4 regions of the Cupriavidus sp. 10L43_2 genome follow, and region 1 is predicted to be linked to each of the others. Evidence: predicted binding sites of a transcription regulator. Region 1 holds the regulator's gene; each other region holds the start of a gene.
What was found. The regulator sigma-54, encoded in region 1, starts transcription at its own class of promoters, with help from an activator protein. The targets are predictions, from matches to a motif close to TGGCANGNAANCTGCTTT.

Region 1 (4,921 bases):
TGGATCCGGTTCGGGTGGATCAGGTTCAAGTGGCCGACGAGGTCCGCCGCCGAGGTGGCTTCGCGGGCGAATTCCACGTCGAAGGCCCGGTCGGCCCCTTCCAGGCCAGCGACCCACGAGAGCTTGATGTCGGCTGCGTTGTCGTCGAAGATCGACTGCGAGGTGACGCCGGTGAGTTCCATGCGCGTATGACTTTCGGGGGCGGACAGGCCGTTTCAGGCGGCCGTTGGGGCGGGAGTCAGGGGTGCCACTGCGTCAGCAGATCATGCACCGCTTCCGACGTGGGCAGTGTGGCGAGGCCCTCGCGCATCTCGCGGTCCGAGAGCAGTTGGGCGATTTCCGACAGGATTTCCAGATGTTGTTGCGTGGCCTGTTCCGGCACGAGCAGGAAGATCAACAGCGACACCGGCTTGCCGTCCGGCGATTCGAACGGAATGGGCTCGGCCAGGCGCATGAAGCCGGCCAGCGGCTGCTTGAGACCCTTGATGCGGCCATGCGGAATGGCCACGCCGGCACCCAGACCCGTGGAACCCAGCGATTCGCGCGCGAACAGGTTATCGGTCACGGTAGCACGCGCCACGCCATGGTTGTTCTCGAACAGGAGCCCGGCTTGCTCGAACACCCGCTTCTTGCTGGTGACGGTGACGTCGAGATGGATGTTGCCGGGTGGCAGCAATTTGGCCAAACGATTCATGGGCGATGCGCGAGAAGTCAGGTTAGCGGGCCGGGGCGCGAAGGCCGTCCCGCCGGATTCGGGGCGAAACTTGGGTACCGAGATCTTGTCTGGGACGCCCGCATTGGAGCGTCCGGCCATTATAGAGCAGGGCTCCACCGCGATTTTGCGATGCAGCGCCGGGGTCGCGGCGGTGCCACGACGTGCCGGCCGGCTTGCCCACCCGGGGTGTCCCGGGGCCGTCCTGTCGTTATTTGTATGGCGGAGCATACACCGAGGCGGGCGGCTTGCGAACACTTGTTCCCATTTTGACCGCTCACGGGGGCCCCGGGTCGCCCTCCGGCGTGGCAATAAGGTAACGAAACATTCCAGGTGCCCGCACCGTCACCGCCATGGCGCGCGCCCATCAAAAAAGCCGCGCTGATTGCGCGGCTTGAGCTCTTCTTTTCAGTCCTCTGCAGGGTCGGCAACCGCTCTGTTTTCGGTTGCCTGCAGGTGTCTACTGCTGCGTCAGTTGCTGGGCGGCCATCTGGTACTTCACCGCCTCGCGATCGTGGCCCTGTACGCGGTCCTTGTAGCGGATGACCTGGCGGTCGAGCTTGTCGACCAGACAGTCGATCGCCGCATACAGATCTTCATGATGCGCTTCGACGAAGATGTCCTTCCCCTTCAGATGCAGATTGATTTCCGCGTACTGGCGCCGGTCCTTCTCCTTGTGATTGTCCACCGATAGCAGCACGCTCACGCCGATGACCTGATCGAAATGCCTGACAATTCGCTCCAGTTTCGTTTCCACATACTCACGCAGCGGGGGCGTGATGTCGAGGTGGTGTCCACTGATCTTGAAGTTCATAGCGCTTCTCCTTCTGAAAGAGCCGCACCAGGCAGGCGGTTGCGGCTCGGCTACAAAGTCTTGCGGAGATTGACTGCGGGGATCTTGAGCGCTTCGCGGTATTTCGCCACCGTGCGGCGTGCGACCACGAAGCCTTGCTCACCCAGCAGTTCGGCGATCCGGCTGTCGGAAAGAGGATTCCTGGGGTCTTCGGCTCCTATCAGTTGCTTGATCAGCGCGCGGATTGCCGTGGAGGAGGCCGCGCCGCCAGTCTCCGTAGAGACGTGGCTCCCAAAGAAGTACTTCAACTCGAAAGTACCCATGGGCGTGGCCATGTACTTATTCGTGGTGACCCGGGAAATGGTCGACTCATGTAAACCGAGTGTATCGGCTATTTCCCGCAAAACCAAGGGGCGCATCGCGATTTCGCCATGCGTGAAAAAGTTCTTTTGACGTTCCACAATTGCCTGCGAAACACGCAGGATCGTATCGAATCGTTGCTGGATGTTCTTGATAAGCCACCGCGCCTCCTGAAGCTTCTGCTGCAGGCCTGCCGTCCCCGTTTCGCCCTTCGCGCCGCGCAGGATCTGCGCATACATGTCGTTGATGCGCAGCCGTGGCATGACATCCGGATTGAGCGCCGCGATCCACCCGCTGCCGCTCTTGCGCACGAACACGTCGGGCACCACGAAGTCGGCCTCGGGACGGTTGAACGCGTGCCCCGGATACGGCGCCAGCGAGCGAATCAGTTCGTGTGCCGCCTTCAGTGCTATTTCGTCCACCTGGAGCGCTTTCTTTAGCCGCGTGTAGTCGCGCACGGCCAGCAGTTCCAGATGATGATTGACGATGGTCAGCGCCAGCTCACGATGGGAGTGCTTCAGGCGACGCAATTGCAGGCTGAGGCACTCCGCGGCATTGCGCGCGCCCACGCCGGGCGGGTCGAAGCTCTGCAGCAGGGTCAGGATCGCGTGGACTTCGTCGATCTCGAATTCGAGTTCCTCGGGCAGTTCGGTGCAGATTTCCTCGAGCGAGGCGCTCAGGTAGCCGTCATCGTCGAGCGATTCGATCAGGAAGATGGCCAGGCCCTTGTCGCGCACCGAGATCTTCAGCGGGGCCAACTGCCCCATCAGGTGCTCGCGCAGCGTGGGCTCGGCATCGCGCAACTGCATCGGCGACTTTTCGTCCTCGTCGCCCTGGGGGCGGCGGGCGAAGTCGTCGAGGCTCCAGTCGCTGCCGTAGTCCTCGCTGCCGTTGTCGTTGTAGTTGTCGTCCTCACCGCCGGACGCGCCATCGGTGCGCGCGTCGCCGTTGGGCTGTGGCTCGGAGGAGGCCGGCGCGGGGGCGCTCTGGAGGTTGACCGAGCCATCGGCGGCTACCCGCAGCGGGCTTTCGATCCAGTCGTTTTCGCGTTCGAGCAGGGGATTTTCGGTCAGCGCCTGTTCCACTTCCTGCTGGAGTTCAAGCGTCGAGAGCTGCAACAATCGAATCGACTGTTGCAGCTGCGGGGTCAATGCCAGATGTTGCGAGAGACGAAGCTGAAGCGACGGTTTCATGCGACCTATTCTATGCGCATCCTTCCGACTATGGAACGGAAATTGCTATCGCCTATCGCTCTGACTTCCTGATCGACCCCGGCTGTCGCCGTGGAGGCCGGGAGAAGCGCGGCCGCACGCGGCGGCCGATGGGTCACATGCGGAAATTTTCGCCCAGGTACACGCGTCGCACGGACTCGTTGGCGATGATTTCCTCAGGCTGGCCGGCGGCCAGCACCGTGCCTTCGCTGATGATGTAGGCGTGGTCGCAGATGCCGAGCGTCTCGCGCACGTTGTGGTCGGTGATCAGCACGCCGATGTTGCGCGCCTTCAGGAAGCTCACGATGCGCTGGATTTCGCCCACGGCGATGGGGTCCACGCCGGCGAACGGCTCGTCCAGCAGGATGAAGCGCGGCGCGGAGGCCAGCGCCCGGGCAATTTCCACGCGGCGGCGCTCGCCGCCGGAGAGCGACAGCGCCGGGTTGTTGCGCAGATGGGCGATCTGCAGGTCATCCAGCAGCGAATCCAGGCGGCGTTCGATCTCGGCCTTCGGCAGCGGCTTGCCCTTCTCCAATTGCAACTCGAGCACGGCGCGGATGTTTTCCTCGACGTTGAGCTTGCGGAAGACCGAGGCCTCCTGCGGCAGGTAGGACAGGCCCATGCGGGCGCGCTCGTGGATCGGCAGGCCGCTGATGTGCTGGTCGTCCAGCACGATGTCGCCCTCATCCAGTGCCACCAGGCCCACGATCATGTAGAACGACGTGGTCTTGCCGGCGCCGTTCGGACCGAGCAGGCCGACCACCTCGCCGCTCTTCACGTCCAGCGAGACGTCCTTGACCACGGTGCGCGAACCGTAGCGCTTCTTCAGGTGGCGCACGACCAGCGTGCTGCTGTCGGTACGGGCGGCCGACGGGGCTGCGGAGGCGTTCGGGGCGAGCGTGGCGGAGTCGTTCATCAGGTCAATGCATGCGTGACGCGGCGGGCGCGTCCGGGGTTCAGGGCTTGCCGGGCGCGGGCGCCGGCTTCAGTTCCAGCGGCGGTGGCGGCGCGGCGGCGCCGCTGGCCGGGTCCGCGCGCGGCGAGAGCACGGCGCGCACGCGGCCGGACGGGTTGCCGGTGGAGGTGTTGTTGTCGCCGCCGGCAGCCGTGTAGTACTCGTTGCGGCTGTCGTAGGTGATCACGGCGCCGCGGATCTCGTCGACGGTCTTCGCGCCGGCGATGCGCGCCGCGCGGGCATGACCGATCAGCTTCGACATTTCCTGCTTGCCGTCGTACTCGATGCGGTCGCCCCAGCCGTCGATGTATTCGTCCACGCCGTCGCGCTTCTGGCGGATATACGCCTGGCGGCCCGGATTGGCCGTGGCCACCGCGTACTGGTAGCCCTCGGGGTCGGTGCGGATCTGCGCGGCGTCCGACTTCAGCACCATCGTGCCCTTGGTCAGCACGACGTTGCCGGTCAGCGTATAGATCTGCTTCACGTCGTCATAGCTGGCGTTGTTGGCCTCCAGCACCAGCGGCTTGTCCTTGTCGGCACGCTCCGCCAGGGCCGGCTGGGCCAGGGTCGCGCCGAGCGCGGCGATTGCCACCGCCAGGGCGGGCACGATGCGGCGACAGGACAACGTCGTCAGGGATGGGGTCATGTTGGTCAGCTGAGAGAATGACGGGCGATCCGTTGCCGGCGCCTGGCGTGCTTGTTGTTGTGCTTACTGCGTGGTCCGGGCCTGCCCCGACGGCGGATTCATGACGATGGTGCCGCGTACGTTGCCGAGCAATTGTACTTCGCGCGTGACATTGTTGAAGACCAGTCCGTTGGCCGTCATCACCGACGGGCCGCGCGTGAGTTGTACCGCTTTATCGGTCTTGACGATGTCGTCATTGACCAGC
Region 2 (4,921 bases), on a different contig from region 1:
GCATGGCCCTGTACGCGCCGCTGCTGGCCGGCCTGATGCTGGCCGTCGCGGCGCTGGCGGGCATGGCCGTGCTGCCGGTGCTGCTGGTCGGCTTCTTCGTCTTTCTGGCGGGTATGGGGTGCATCACGCCGAATGCGTCGGCGCTGGCGTTGGCGCACCAGAGCCATCGCGCGGGCACCGCGTCCGCGCTGATGGGCACGCTGCAGTTCGGATTTGGCACGCTGGCTGGCGCCGCCGTCAGCGTATGGCACGACGGTACCGCGCTGCCACTGGCCGTGGTGATGGCGGTGTGCGGCTGCAGCGCGGTCCTGCTGCGGCGCTACGGGCGGGCCGGCGCGGCCGTGCCCGCCTGATCAGGCGGCCTGGTTGGCGGGCGTCGCCGGCGCCATCGGCATGGCCGGCGCGGGCTGCATGACCACCATCTGCGCCGGCATCGGGGCGGCAAATCCGGCTTGGCCAAAACTCTCGCGAATCACGCGGTTGGTATCGAAATAGACCTGCCAGTAGTGATCGTTATGGCAGTACGGCCGCACGGCGAGCACCGGGCCGACCAGCGTGAACTCGAGGATCTCCACGTCGACAGGCGGTTCGGCCAGTACGTTGGGAATCGCGCCGATGCGCTCCTTGAGCAGTGCCACGGCGGCCATCGCGTCAGTCGAGCCGGCCAGCTGCGCCTTCAGTTCCACGCGCCGGTAGGCATTGGCGGTGAAATTCTGGATGGTGTCCGAGAAGATCTTGTTGTTGCCGACTACGGTCAGCACGTTGTCCGGCGTGTCGAGCGTGGTGGCGAACAGGCCGATCTCCCTGACTGTGCCGGTCACGCCGCCGATGGTCACGAAATCGCCCACCTTGAACGGCCGCAGCACCACGAGGAAGGCGCCGGCCGCGAAATTCGCCATCAGCCCCGACCACGCCATGCCGATGGCCACGCCAGCCGCCGCAATCAGCGCCGCGAAGGTGGTGGTCTGGATGCCGAAGTAGCCGAGGATGCCGATCACCAGCACCACGTTGAGGGTGACGGTGACGATGGAGCCGACGTAGCGCAGCAGCGTGGGGTCCACCTTCTGCCGGGCCAGCGAGTTCTGGACCAGCCGGACGACGAAATGGATCAGCCAGCGGCCGATCACCCAGAAGGCCAGCGCGGCCAGGATCTTGACGCCGAACACGGTGGCGTAACCGACGATCAACTCGCGAAAGCTCTGCAACGAAGAGGTATCCATGGGGCATGCTCCTGTTAGGCAAGGGCATTATTGGCCTCGTCGCGGGCAAGTTCAAGTTAATAATTTCGCGAAAATCCGCCGTTCGATATGCGCAAATAACAAAGCGGCCGGAACGCTGTCCGGCCGCTTTCTCCCAGTCCCAACAAGGGTGGATTACCAGTTGGTCTCGCGCTCCGGGGTGGCCGAAATGCGGTGCAGGGTCAGGTCCGCGCCATTGAACTCGGCTTCGGCATCCAGTCGTATTCCGACGAATTTCTTCAGTGCACCGTAGACTACCGTGCCGCCCACCAGCGCGATGACGATGCCGAGCGCCGTGCCGATCAGCTGCGCGACCAGCGACACCCCGCCCATGCCGCCGAGCGCATGGGTGCCGAAGATGCCCGCCGCGATGCCGCCCCAGGCGCCGCACAAGCCGTGCAGCGGCCAGACGCCCAGCACGTCATCGATATGCCACTTGTTCTGGGCCAGCGTAAACAAATAGACGAACAGCACGCCGGCCACCGCGCCGGTGATCAGCGCGCCGAGCGGATGCATGAGGTCCGAGCCGGCGCACACGGCCACCAGCCCGGCCAGCGGGCCGTTGTAGGCGAAGCCGGGGTCGTTGCGGCCGGCCCACCACGCCGCCAGCGTGCCGCCGGCCATCGCCATCAGCGAATTGATGGCCACCAGGCCGCTGATCTTGTCCACGGTCTGGGCGCTCATCACATTGAAGCCGAACCAGCCCACCGCCAGCACCCAGGCGCCGAGCGCCAGGAAGGGGATGTTCGAGGGCGGATGCGCGCTGATGCGGCCGTCCTTCGAGTACCGGCCGCGCCGGGCGCCCAGCAGCAACACGGCGGGCAGGGCGATCCAGCCGCCCACGGCATGCACGACGACCGAGCCTGCGAAATCGTGAAACGGCGAGCCCGCAACCGAGGCGATCCAGTCCTGGATGCCGAAGCGGTTGTTCCAGGCGATGCCTTCGAAGAACGGGTAGACAAAACCGACCAGGATGAATGTGGCGACCAGTTGCGGATTGAATCGCGAGCGCTCCGCAATGCCTCCCGAAATAATCGCCGGAATGGCCGCCGCAAATGTGGCGAGGAAGAAGAATTTCACCAGTTCATATCCGCTCTTTTGTGCCAGGACTTCGGCACCGGACATGAATTGCACCCCGTACGCCACCGTATAACCGACAAAAAAGTAAGCAATCGTGGAAACGGCAAAATCAACAAGGATTTTCACCAGTGCATTCACCTGGTTTTTCTTGCGCACCGTGCCGAGTTCCAGGAATGCAAATCCCGCGTGCATGGCGAGTACCAGGATGGCGCCGAGCAGGATGAACATCGCATCGGCGCCCGTTTTCCAGTTTTCCATTGCTACCTCAATGCTCAAAATGGGAGCACGAGTATGCAAAATCCGTTCCAGACAGCGATGCAAAATGGGGAAAATAGCGCCGAGGCGGTGCGTGGCGCACTGGTGTGGCGTTTCCGGGCGAGTTGTCGGATCAACTATTGCGCGCAGCGGCTGCGCCGCCGTACGAGCCACGCCTCATTATGGATCGCCATGCGCCAAAAGCGGGCGTATAGCGCGCGCGGTGCGATCCAGAATGGTGCGTCCTCGCCCGGGGGGAGGCCGACGAAGCGCGGCCCCGTGCATGTGCGCCGCACGATACGTGTCGGGCTGAAAAAGTGACGATTCCATTTGGGGAAAAGAGGGGTAAAACCCCCGCTAAGTCTTGCCAGAGAACGTTTTCCGGCCGTTTTCGTTGCTTCGGTGCCACTGGGGATTGCCCAAGGCGCAAAGGGCAGATTAGACTGCGCCGATCGGTAATTTGCCGGCAGGCAGATGTCCGGTGACGACGACCAACAAGGGAAATCTAGCCATGAATAAAGGTGAACTGGTATCGGCCATCGCCGCGGAAGCAGAACTCAGCAACGCCGCCGCCGAGCGCGCGCTGAACGCCGCGCTGGACAGTATCAAAAAGGCAGTGGCCAAGGGGGACTCGGTCACCCTGGTGGGGTTTGGTAGCTTCAGCTCGGGCAAGCGTGCTGCCCGTACCGGCCGCAATCCGCGCACCGGCGAAACGATCAAGATCCCGGCCGCCAAGACGGTGAAGTTTTCCGCCGGCCAGGGTTTCAAGGACGCCGTGAACAAGAAGAAGTAAGCAAGTTCGCGTTCTTGAAAGTAAGGAAAGCGGCCTTCGGGGCCGCTTTTCTTTTTGGGCCATGATGTCCACGCGCGGATTTGCCCATTGGCGCGCCTCGTCGGGTTACACTGCCCGCGCCTCAGGCTCGATTTCTGGATTTTCTGCGATGAACGATCTGTCCCACCAGCTTTCCATGACCGTGCTGATGACGCCGGACATGGCCAACTTCTCCGGCAACGTGCACGGGGGCACCATCCTGAAGTACCTGGACATGGTGGCCTACGCCTGCGCCAGCCGCTACGCCGGCCGCTATGTGGTCACGCTGTCAGTGGACCAGGTGATGTTCCGCCAGCCGATCCACGTGGGCGAACTCGTCACCTTCCTGTCTGCCGTGAACTACACCGGCCGCAGCTCGATGGAAATCGGCATCAAGGTGGTGACTGAGAATATTCGCAGCAAGGTGGTACGGCATACCAATAGCTGCTACTTCACGATGGTGGCCGTGGACGACAACGGCGCGCCAGCCGAGGTGCCGCCGCTGCAACCGCGTGACGAGGTGGAGCGCCAGCGCTTTGCCGCCGCCCAGCAGCGCCGCGCGCTGCGCCAGGAAATGGAGCGCCGGCACGACGAGATCAAGGGTTCGGCGGACTGACCATGGCGAACATCCGCATCGGAATGATGGCCGTCGCCGGCCTGTGGGCGCTCTCCGGCATCACGCAGGCCGAGGAAATCGGCAGCGTCAGCACGAATTTCCGCGTCACCGGCTCCGACAAGGTGGTGATCGAAGCCTATGACGATCCGCAGGTGGACGGCATCACCTGCTACGTCTCGCGGGCGCGCACGGGCGGCATCAAGGGCTCGCTCGGCATGGCCGAAGACCCGCCGGAAGCGTCGATTGCCTGCCGCCAGGTGGGCCCCATCACCTTCAAGGGCCCGGTCAAGGCGCAGGAAGACGTGTTTTCCGAGCGGATGTCGATCCTGTTCAAGACCCTGCACGTGGTGCGTGCGGTGGACCGCAAGCGCAACACGCTGGTCTATCTGACCTACTCCGACCGCATCGTCAGCGGCAGCCCGCAGAACGCGGTGACGGCGGTACCGGTGCCGGCCGGGACACCGATCCCCGTCAAGTAAGCCTCAGCCCCTCAGCAACCTCAGGCTTCAAACAGCTTGCGCAGATTCGATTTCAGAATCTTCCCATTGGGATTGCGCGGCAGCATCTCCCCGCTGACGATAATCCGCACTGGCACCTTGAACGCCGCCAGCTGCTGCCGCACGAAATCCTGCAACTCCGCTTCCGTGGCAGCCATGCCCGGCTTCAGGCTCACCACCGCACCGGGCTCCTCGCCCAGCGTGCGGTGCGGGATGCCGACCAGCGCCGCATCCATGATGGCCGGATGGGCGTACAGCGCGCTTTCCACCTCGATGCAGTAGATGTTCTCGCCGCCGCGGATCAGCATGTCCTTCATCCGGTCGACGATATAGAGGAAGCCGTCCGCATCCAGCCGGGCGATGTCGCCAGTGTGCAGCCAGCCATCGACGAAGGTCTTGGCCGTCGCCTCGGCCTTGTTCCAGT
Region 3 (4,921 bases), on a different contig from region 1:
TGCCGGAAGGTTGAAACCGAATCGTAAGGTTCGTGCGATACATCTCCATGTCTGTAAGTTCAGACATCCAAAAGTTCGCAGTGGCGCCGCCTGCCGGGCGGTCGGCGAACGTGGAATAAACCTAGAAATTCGAGGAGTCTTGCCGTGGAATTGCTGTCGAGCAGCGCATTTTGGATTGCGCTGGGATCCATCATCCTGACCAATATCGTGCTGTCCGGCGACAACGCCGTGGTGATCGCGCTCGCCTCGCGCAATCTGCCGCCGGCCCAGCAGAAGAAAGCCATTTTCTGGGGCAGCGCCGCCGCCATCATCATGCGCGTGGTGCTGACCGTGGCCGCCGTGAAGCTGCTGACGCTGCCGTACCTGAAGATCGTCGGCGCCATCCTGCTGGTCTACATCGGCGTGCAACTGCTGACCGGTGATGACGGCGAGGAAGGCCACGACGCCAAGGACAACATCTGGCAAGCCATCCGCACCATCCTGATTGCCGACCTGGTGATGTCGCTGGACAACGTGGTGGCCGTGGCCGCCGCCGCCCAGAAGGGCCCCGAAGGCAGCCAGCTGATGCTGCTGGTGCTGGGCCTGGGCCTGTCGATTCCGCTGATTGTGTTCGGCAGCACCATCCTGCTGAAGGTGATGGAGCGCTTCCCGCTCATCATCGTGCTGGGCGCCGCGCTGCTGGGCTACCTGGCCGGCGAGATGCTGGTGAGCGACCCCGTGGATGCAGAGTGGTTCCAGGTGCATGTGCCGCACGCCCATCTGGTGTTTGGCTTGGTCGGGGCCGTGCTGGTGGTGCTGGTGGGCAAGCTGCTCAAGCGCCGGAGCGCGCAGGTGGCCTGACGCCTCTGCATTGCAGTCTCGTCATGCCTGAAACGGGCGGCCGATCTGGCCGCCCGTTTTTCTTTGGTGGCGCCGCTACAACAGGGCGCTGTGGGCGCCCGCGCCACGAATTCCTGTGGATTTCCAAGCAATTCCCACAAGCCTGTGGGAATTGTCGGAGATCAATCGGAGTAGGGGGCTGACCTCCCGATCATGGGTGCCGTGCCGGTGCGCAACGCCGCGCGGCACGGACATCAACCATCACCATGAAAAGGGTCAATATGCAACGTAAGCCTTCCGCACGCCGCCATCGCGGCTTCACGCTGATCGAACTGATGATCGTGGTGGCGATCATCGGCATCCTCGCCGGGGTCGCCATTCCACAGTATCAGGACTACGTGGCGCGCTCGCAGTTCGCCGAGGGACTGAGCCTGGCGTCGGGGCAGAAGCCGGCGGTGATCGAAACGTTCTCGTACGGCGGCACCTGCCCCAGCAACGCCAGCGGGGCGGCGGACGGGATTCCGCTGGCGACCAGCATTGCCGGGACGTACATCAAGAGCGTGGTCACGGGCGGCACGCCCACGGCGGCGGGCGGCTGCACCATCGTCGCCAACTTCAAGGACGCTGGCATCGCCAAGGGGCTGGTCGGCAAGTCCCTGACGCTGCGCATGACCGGCGCGGACCAGGGTGCCGTGGCGTGGCAGTGCGAATCGGGCGCTGAACGGAAGTACCTGCCCAAGGCGTGCAGCCACGTGGCGGCGGCTGCGGCGGCGCCGGCCTGATCTGATGACGGCGGCTGACCGGGGGTGGGACCGCTCCCAGCCTCGGTCAGCATCGAAAAAATCGGGCCGAAATGCGCCATTTATGGTGCATTTCCATCAGAGTGAATCAACGTCCGGCGGCTTGCGCGCGATCAAATTCATGGCGCGCAGCCCGCCACAGCATACGACCCCAGTCATCGCGTCGATGACGACAACCAGAAAGGGGGTCCTATGCAACACACCAACACTTATCCACGGCGGTCTGGCCGTCTTGTGCGCCGGACCATGCGCGCCGGCTTCACGCTGATCGAACTGATGATCGTTGTGGCGATCATCGGCATCCTGGCCAGCCTTGCCATTCCGCAGTACCGCGACTACGTGGCGCGGGCCCAGTTCGCCGAGGCGCTGACGCTGGCGTCGGGCCTGAAGACGTCGCTGGTGGAGGCGTACGTCAGCTCCGGGTCGTGCCCGGACAACAAGACGGCCAATAACTCCGGCCTGCCGCTGAGTTCGACGATCAATGGCCGCTATGTGGCATCGGTGGAAACCAAGGCCAATGGCGTGGTGGGCGACTCTGGCGGTTGCGTGATCACGGCCCGGTTCCGGAGTGACGTCTCGCAGGCGCTGGCCGGCAAGCATGTGGAGTTGGAACTGAAGGGCTCCGAGGGCTCGTTCACCTGGGATTGCTTCTCCAACGTGGACCACAAGCTGATGCCGAAGTCCTGCAGCGTGAGGGGATCGAGTTCCACCTCGGCCTGAGGCGGTGCGCCATGGATCGCCGCAAGCGCCTTCCACGGCGGGCGGGCTTTTCGCTGATCGAGCTGATGATCGTGGTGGCGATCATCGGCATCCTGGCCAGCCTCGCCATGCCGCAGTACCGCGCCTATGTGGCGCGGGCCCAGTTTGCCGAGGGGCTGTACCTGCTGGGTGGGTTGAAGGTCTCGGTGCTGGAGACCTATGTCTTGTCCTCTCAATGTCCTGACAACACCGGGGAGAACGATACCGCTTTGCCGCCCGCTGAAACCATAAACGGAAAGTACGTGGAGCGCGTGGTGGCCCAGCGCATGGGCCAGGTCTCAGACGGCGGCGGGTGCTTTCTCCGGGCGTACTTCCGGGAGGATGCGTCGCCGCTGTTGCGGGGCAAGTTCGTGGAGTTGGAGTTGAGCGGGACGGGCAAGCCGTCCGACGGCTACTCTGGCGGCGGTGCGGCCTCCTGGGACTGTTATTCGAACGCGCGCGAAAATGTGCGTCCAACGGCATGTCGATATCGGTGGGGGTACACGCCAGAGGCATAGCCCGTCCCGCCCGCCTCAAAGTGCAAAACTTTGGCAGTCCCGTAGACACAAAATGTGACAAATTTTGTTGATTGGCCGTCCCTTGGAATCGTAGATCGGCCAAATTTTGTCACTCCCGCATGAGATTATCGGCATTTGCTGGCCTGGCACGCTCCCTGCTTTAGGGGTAATGCATCACATGCAAGCAGATGTTTCTTTCTGTAACGAAAATCTCATCGAGGGGTCAATCCTTATGCAACGGGTACAACAAATCAAAAAACTGGGTCGCCAAGCCCAAAAGGGTTTCACGCTGATCGAACTGATGATCGTGGTTGCGATCATCGGTATCCTGGCTGCTATCGCGATTCCGCAGTATCAGGATTACACGGCGCGTACACAGGTCGCACGTGCAGTCAGCGAAATGGGCGCGTACAAGACGGCATTCGAAGACCGTCTGAGCAACGGCGCCGCGGTTGCTGCCGTGGAGGACATTGGTTTTGTTTCGTCCAATCTCTACGCCAATCCGGGGGTGCCCGCTAATGTGAACACGGGCGCCTTCATTTGGACCGCTACGCTGGGCAATAATGCGAGCCCGTCCGTGGCCGGGGCAACGGTCAACTGGCAACGCCTGGATACGGGTACGTGGCGCTGCTACGTGACGGCCGGCACCGGCGCTGGCTGGAAGGCTTCGTACGCACCGGCAGGTTGCCCGATTGGCGTCGCGACCTAATTCCAAGTACTCAGCGAGCCTTTCCCTCGCCTGATGCTGATGTCTGAAAAAGCGCCTTCGGGCGCTTTTTCTTTTCCTGCTTCCCCAAGCCGCCACGCTATCATGGCGCCTTTCCTTCCCCTCGCGCCCGCATGCCGCCATCCAGGGCTTTGCTTCCGGGGTCGGCGATTGTCGCCGCCTTTACCCTCCCGCTGCTGGTCTCTAAGCACACGCTTCCGCTCGCCACCTTCTATGGCGAATGGACGGCCGGGGTGCTCGGTGTTGCGTTGGTCTGCCTGCTGGCCTTTCGGCGCTCGGCGGACACCCCCCAAGTCCCTTGGATCGTCCTGCTGCCGCTCTGGCTGATTCTGACGACGCTCGTCCAGTCTGCCGCCGGCATGGCCGATATCACGGGCAGCCGCTTCACCACCCAGATCGTCCTCGCCCTCGGCGCGGCCATGATGGTCGCCGCGTGGCGTCTCGGGCAGGGGTTTTCCACCGAGGAACGGGCCGAGATTGTCGATGCCCTCGCCATTACCTTCCTCGTCGCCGGGCTGCTCGGCACGTTGGCCCAGTGGATCCAGGTCTTCCATATGGAAGACCAGATGTTCGGCCTTGTTTCGGAATATTTCTACGACACCAACCGCCGGCTGTGGGGCAACCTGAACCAGCCCAACCATCAGGCGACGATCCACGGTTTTGGCCTCGTTGCCGCGATCTGGCTGGCACGGCGGGCGCGGCTCGGGTTTGCGGCGTGGCTGGCCGCCGTGCTGCTGCTCGAGTCGGGCATCGCGCTGACCGGCTCGCGCACCGGTCTTGTCCACGTTGGGCTGGCCGCCATCTACGCCCTGATCGCCGCCGCCATGGTGCGCGGCGCCCGGCGCGGGCCGAATCCGATGGCGCGCCCGCCCGGTTTGGTGCTCGCTGCCGTGCTGTTGGTCGTCGGCATCGTGGTGCTGCAGCCGGTCATCAAGAGCGCCGGGCAGGCATTCGATTGGCGATTGTTCGATACCGTCGCGCAACTGAAGGCCGGCGATCAGGTCTCGGCACGCGGCGCGCTGTGGGCGCATGCCATCGCCATGTTCCGATCGCATCCGCTGCTCGGCGTGGGTTACGGGGAGTTCGGCTGGGCGCAGTTCCAGCAGATGTCGCAACTGCGCGTGACGGCCGAGATGTCCCTGCACGCCCACAACGCCGTGCTCGATCTGCTGGCAAAGACCGGCTTGATGGGGACGGCGGGCGTCGGGGTGCTGCTGCTGGCGTGGCTGTGGCGCGTGGTGCGTCACCGCCTGTGGCGCGCGGCGTCGGCGGAGCGGCCGCAGACCGTGGTGATCCTGCTCTGGCTGGCGATGGTCGGC
Region 4 (4,921 bases), on a different contig from region 1:
TGGTGGCGCGCACGAACAGGCCGAGCCGCGTGCGATTCAGCACCGCCCACGCCACGGCCACCACGGCCAGCGCGAAGGCGATGATGACGATGCGGTTGTACGGAATCACGAGGCCGGCCATCGCCGTGACGCCGCCGCTCATCCAGTTGGGATTGGCCACTTCCACGTTCTGGGCGCCGAAGAGCGTGCGCACGGCCTGCATCAGCAGCAGGCTGATACCGAAGGTGGCCAGCAGCGTCTCGAGCGGGCGGCCGTACAGGTGGCGCAGCACGATCCGCTCGATGGCGAAGCCGACGACACCCGCTGCCAGGAACGACGCCGGCAGCGCCGCCAGCAGGTACCAATCGAACGCATTCGGCGCATAGGCGCGGAACAGCGTCTGCACCACGTAGGTGGCGTAGGCGCCGATCATCAGGAACTCGCCGTGCGCCATGTTGATGACGCCGATCAGCCCGTAGGTGATGGCCAGTCCCAGCGCAGCCAGCAGCAGCACGCTGCCGAGGCTCAGGCCGGCGAACAGGTTGCCGAGCAGCTCGGCGCGGCCTTGCTCGCCACGCATCTTGTCGATGGCCTGCTGGGCGGCGGCGCGCACGTCGGCGTCGGGCTCCTTGAACTTGCCCGCTTCATCGCGCTCCACCAGCGGCGTCAGCTTCTGGCGGATCTGCGGATTGCTGTCCTGGCCGAGGATGCGGATGGCTTCCAGCCGCGCGTCGCGCGTGGCGTCGGTGCCCTGCGCCAGTACGGTGTTGGCCCAGATCACGTCGAGCCGGGCGCGCAGGCCGGCATCGGCCTCGGCCTTGCGGGCCGCTTCCACAACTTCGCGCGAGGCGCTCTCGGGTTGATCGGACAAGGTGTTGATGGCCTGCGTACGCACCGCGATGTCCGGCGACTGCAGCAGGAGGCTGCTCGCAGCGCTATCGACGATGGCCCGCAGGCTGTTGTTCAGCGTGAGGGACTCGAGTTCATCGGCCTTCACGGTCACCGGCTTGCCAGTGATGGCATCGACGGTCTTGTCGCCATCCTGGCGCACCATGCCCACCGATGGCGCAAATTGGAGTGCATCGTCCTGGAGCGCGCGCAGGATCGGGCCGGCCTGCTCGGGCGGCGCCTGGGTCAGCGCGGCGAGCGCGGCGGTCTTCGCGTCGAAGTCGTCTTCGACCAGCGGCTTGAGGTCAGCCTGCGTGAGCGGTGCCGCCCACAGCGGCGCGGCGGCCAGCAACAGCGCAGCCAGCATGGCGCGCAGCCACGGCAAGGCGGACGGGAATGGAGATCGGTGCATAGGGCTGGCTGGCGTCTGATATGGCGCGATGGTTCGCGTCTTTTATGCGTGGAACGACCGAGGGAGGGCTCCCCTCTCCCAAGGGAGAGGGGCAAAACACCATGGGTACGCTGGAGATCAGCGGCCGGCGACAACCTTGTCCGGCTTGCCTTCGTTACCCGCGATGAACGGGCTCCACGGCTGCGCGCGCACCGGCTTCGCCGTCTTCCACACCACGGAGAACTGGCCGTCGCCCTTCACTTCGCCGATCATCACCGGCTTGTACAGGTGGTGGTTCTCGCCCATGGTCAGCGTGAAGCCGTCCGGCGACTTGAAGGTCTGGCCATACATGGCCTGGCGCACCTTGTCCGGATCGGTGGTGCCGGCCTTCTTGACCGCCTGCGCCCACATATGGATGCCGACGTAGGTGGCTTCCATCGGGTCGTTGGTCACGCGCTTGTCGCCGCCGGGCAGGTTGTTGGCCTTGACCCATGCCGCCCATTGCTTCTTGAACGCGTCATTCTCGGGGTTCTTCACCGACATGAAGTAGTTCCAGGCGGCCAGATGGCCGACCAGCGGCTTGGTGTCGATGCCGCGCAGTTCTTCCTCGCCCACGGAGAACGCCACCACCGGCACGTCCTTGGCCTTCAGGCCAGCGTTGCCCAGTTCCTTGTAGAACGGCACGTTGGAGTCGCCATTGATCGTCGAGATCACGGCCGTCTTGCCGCCCTGCGAGAACTTCTTGATGTTGGCGACGATGGTCTGATAGTCGCTATGGCCGAACGGGGTGTAGACCTCCTCGATATCCTTGTCGGCCACGCCCTTGCTCTTCAGGAACGCGCGCAGGATCTTGTTGGTCGTGCGTGGGTACACGTAATCGGTGCCGAGCAGGAAGAAGCGCTTGGCGCCACCGCCTTCCTTGCTCATCAGGTATTCCACAGCCGGGATGGCCTGCTGGTTAGGCGCGGCGCCGGTGTAGAACACGTTCTTCGACATTTCCTCGCCCTCGTACTGCACCGGGTAGAACAGCAGCGAGTTCAGTTCCTCGTAGACCGGGAGCACGGACTTGCGCGATACCGAGGTCCAGCAGCCAAACGTGACGGCGACCTTGTCCTGCGTGACCAGTTGGCGCGCCTTCTCGGCGAACAGCGGCCAGTTGGAGGCGGGGTCCACCACCACCGGCTCGAGCTTGCGGCCCAGCACGCCGCCGCTCTTGTTGATCTCGTCGATGGTCATCAGCGCCACGTCCTTGAGCGAGGTCTCGGAGATGGCCATCGTGCCCGACAGCGAATGCAGGATGCCGACCTTGATCGGATCCTTCGACTGCGCCAGCAGCGGGCTGGTACCGATCATTGCCGCGGCGGCTACCGCCGACAGCTTCAGCATGTCACGTCGTTTCATTGCAGCTCCCAGTTTGTCGTATGTGGTCAGGGACTCTACGCACCCCGGGTGATCCTTCTGCAACTAGCGTGCCATGGACTGCCGGGCCGGGAACGATCAAAGGTGGGAGAAAACGTCACGGCGGGTGATCCCGTCGCACCAATCCGGTGCCAATCGGGTCACCGGGGCCGGCGGGGGCGCGCCAACTCCCGCACCGGCATCGTGCATGGCCGCAAATCAGTGCAGGATCCGGGCCGGCGACAGTGCATCGCGCACCGCCGACAATAAAAAACGGGGCCCGAGGGCCCCGTCTTCGCTGCATGCCTGACGATGCTTACTTCATCATCGGCATCATGTTGGCATTCATGTTGTGCATGATCCAGAGCGAACCGGCCAGCACGATGAACAGGATCAGCAGCGTGAACAGGAACGCCATGACGTTCCAGCGCTGGCCCTTGGAGCCATCCATGTGGAGGAAGTACTTCAGGTGGACCACGATCTGGACCACGGCCATGCCGAGGATGATCCAGAGGATGGTGCCGCGGTCCATCGTGCCGTCCATCACGATCTTGAACGGGATCACCGTCAGGATCACGGCCAGCACGAAGCCGATCACATACGACTTGACGCTGCTGTGGCCGTGCGACTCGCCGTGGGCGGCCGTTGCATGTTGTTGTGCCATTACAGTGCTCCCATCAGGTAGACGACGGTGAAGACGCCGATCCAGACGATGTCCAAGAAGTGCCAGAACAGGCTCAGGCAGTTCAGGCGCTTTTCCATCGTCGGGGTCATGCCCTTCTTGTTCAGCTGCCACATCAGCACGAGCATCCAGACCATGCCGCTGGCCACGTGCAGGCCGTGGGTGCCCACGAGCGTGAAGAATGACGACAGGAACGCGCTGCGGCCCGGGCCGGCGCCTTCGTGGATCAGGTGATGGAACTCATAGATTTCCATCGACATGAACGCGGCGCCCAGCAGGAACGTCACGCCCAGCCAGATCAGCACGCGACCCTTGCTGCGGTTCTGCAGCGAGATCATCGCGAAGCCGTACGTGATCGACGAGAACAGCAGGATGAACGTCTCGACCAGCACGAAGTTGAGCTCGAACAGCTCCTTGCCCGACGGGCCGCCCGCCACTTCGCCGCGCAGCACGGCGTAGGCGGCGAACAGGCACGCGAACAAGATGCAGTCGCTCATCAGGTACAGCCAGAAACCAAAGACGGTGTTCTCGCTGGTGTCGTGATGGGCGTGGTCGTGGTCATGCGCGGCATCGTGCGCGTGGCCGTGGGCGGGGGCTTGCGCCCCAAAACGGTCTAGAACTTCAGTCGACATGATGATCAGCCCTGCGTAGCGATGCGCTGCTGGTGCAGCGTTTCGATCTGCTCGACCTGCTTGGCCGGCACGTAGTAATCGATATGGTCGTCGTTGGCGCGGCGGATAAACGCCACCACCATGCCAACCAGGCCCACGGCGGCAAGCCACCAGATATGCCAGGTCAGCGCGAAGCCCAGCGCGAGGCTGAAGGCACCCATGTAGAAGCCTGCAGCGGTGTTCTTCGGCATGTGGATCTGCTCGTAGCCGTCCGTGCGGATGGTCTCGCCACGGGCCTTCATGTCGGCAAACGCGTCCAGGTCACGCACCACCGGGGTGTGCGCGAAGTTGTAGAACGCGGGCGGCGACGACGTGGCCCACTCCAGCGTACGGCCACCCCAGGGATCGCCCGTGACGTCCGCCAGCGCCTTGCGGTTGCGGATCGACACGACGATCTGCAGCACCTGGAAGCCGATACCCATGGCGATGAACACCACGCCGATCACGGCCGCGTACAGGAACGGGGTCCAGGCCGGGTTGTCGGTATGGTTCAGGCGGCGGGTCATGCCCATCAGGCCCAGCACGTACAGCGGCATGAACGCGAAGTAGAAGCCAACCAGCCAGCACCAGAACGCGCACTTGCCCAGACGCTCGTCCAGCTTGAAGCCGAACGCCTTCGGCCACCAGTAGGTCACGCCGGCCAGGTAGCCGAACAGCACGCCACCGATGATCACGTTGTGGAAGTGGGCAATCAGGAACAGGCTGTTATGCAGCACGAAGTCGGCGGCCGGCACGGCCATCAGCACGCCGGTCATGCCACCGATCACGAAGGTGACCATGAAGCCCAGCGTCCACAGCACCGGCGACGTCAGCTGCACGCGGCCACGGTACATCGTGAACAGCCAGTTGAAGATCTTCACCCCGGTCGGGATGGAGATGATCATCGTGGTGATGCCGAAGAAGGCATTCACG

Region 2: the regulator sigma-54 is predicted to act here: its motif matches at 2,609-2,626, upstream of AC1DEL_RS21310 (ammonium transporter).
Region 3: the regulator sigma-54 is predicted to act here: its motif matches at 3,020-3,037, upstream of AC1DEL_RS12940 (pilin).
Region 4: the regulator sigma-54 is predicted to act here: its motif matches at 2,716-2,733, upstream of urtA (urea ABC transporter substrate-binding protein).

The regions. Positions count from the first base shown of each region.
Region 1 covers NZ_JBFTJE010000026.1:58,936-63,856, forward strand. The annotation lists gene hprK (HPr(Ser) kinase/phosphatase) at 1-182, opposite strand, end outside; gene AC1DEL_RS26160 (PTS sugar transporter subunit IIA) at 239-694, opposite strand; gene hpf (ribosome hibernation-promoting factor, HPF/YfiA family) at 1,173-1,526, opposite strand; gene AC1DEL_RS26170 (RNA polymerase factor sigma-54) at 1,577-3,058, opposite strand; gene lptB (LPS export ABC transporter ATP-binding protein) at 3,192-3,992, opposite strand; gene lptA (lipopolysaccharide transport periplasmic protein LptA) at 4,033-4,677, opposite strand; gene lptC (LPS export ABC transporter periplasmic protein LptC) at 4,741-4,921, opposite strand, start outside.
Region 2 covers NZ_JBFTJE010000017.1:63,567-68,487, forward strand. The annotation lists gene AC1DEL_RS21300 (Bcr/CflA family multidrug efflux MFS transporter) at 1-353, shown strand, start outside; gene AC1DEL_RS21305 (mechanosensitive ion channel family protein) at 354-1,220, opposite strand; gene AC1DEL_RS21310 (ammonium transporter) at 1,374-2,576, opposite strand; gene AC1DEL_RS21315 (HU family DNA-binding protein) at 3,085-3,366, shown strand; gene AC1DEL_RS21320 (acyl-CoA thioesterase) at 3,515-4,000, shown strand; gene AC1DEL_RS21325 (CreA family protein) at 4,003-4,479, shown strand; gene AC1DEL_RS21330 (class I adenylate-forming enzyme family protein) at 4,500-4,921, opposite strand, start outside.
Region 3 covers NZ_JBFTJE010000007.1:175,343-180,263, forward strand. The annotation lists gene AC1DEL_RS12920 (TerC family protein) at 145-840, shown strand; gene AC1DEL_RS12925 (pilin) at 1,101-1,601, shown strand; gene AC1DEL_RS12930 (pilin) at 1,812-2,339, shown strand; gene AC1DEL_RS12935 (pilin) at 2,351-2,875, shown strand; gene AC1DEL_RS12940 (pilin) at 3,108-3,584, shown strand; gene AC1DEL_RS12945 (Wzy polymerase domain-containing protein) at 3,716-4,921, shown strand, end outside.
Region 4 covers NZ_JBFTJE010000005.1:149,979-154,899, reverse strand. The annotation lists gene urtB (urea ABC transporter permease subunit UrtB) at 1-1,279, opposite strand, end outside; gene urtA (urea ABC transporter substrate-binding protein) at 1,397-2,659, opposite strand; gene cyoD (cytochrome o ubiquinol oxidase subunit IV) at 2,973-3,320, opposite strand; gene cyoC (cytochrome o ubiquinol oxidase subunit III) at 3,320-3,970, opposite strand; gene cyoB (cytochrome o ubiquinol oxidase subunit I) at 3,976-4,921, opposite strand, start outside.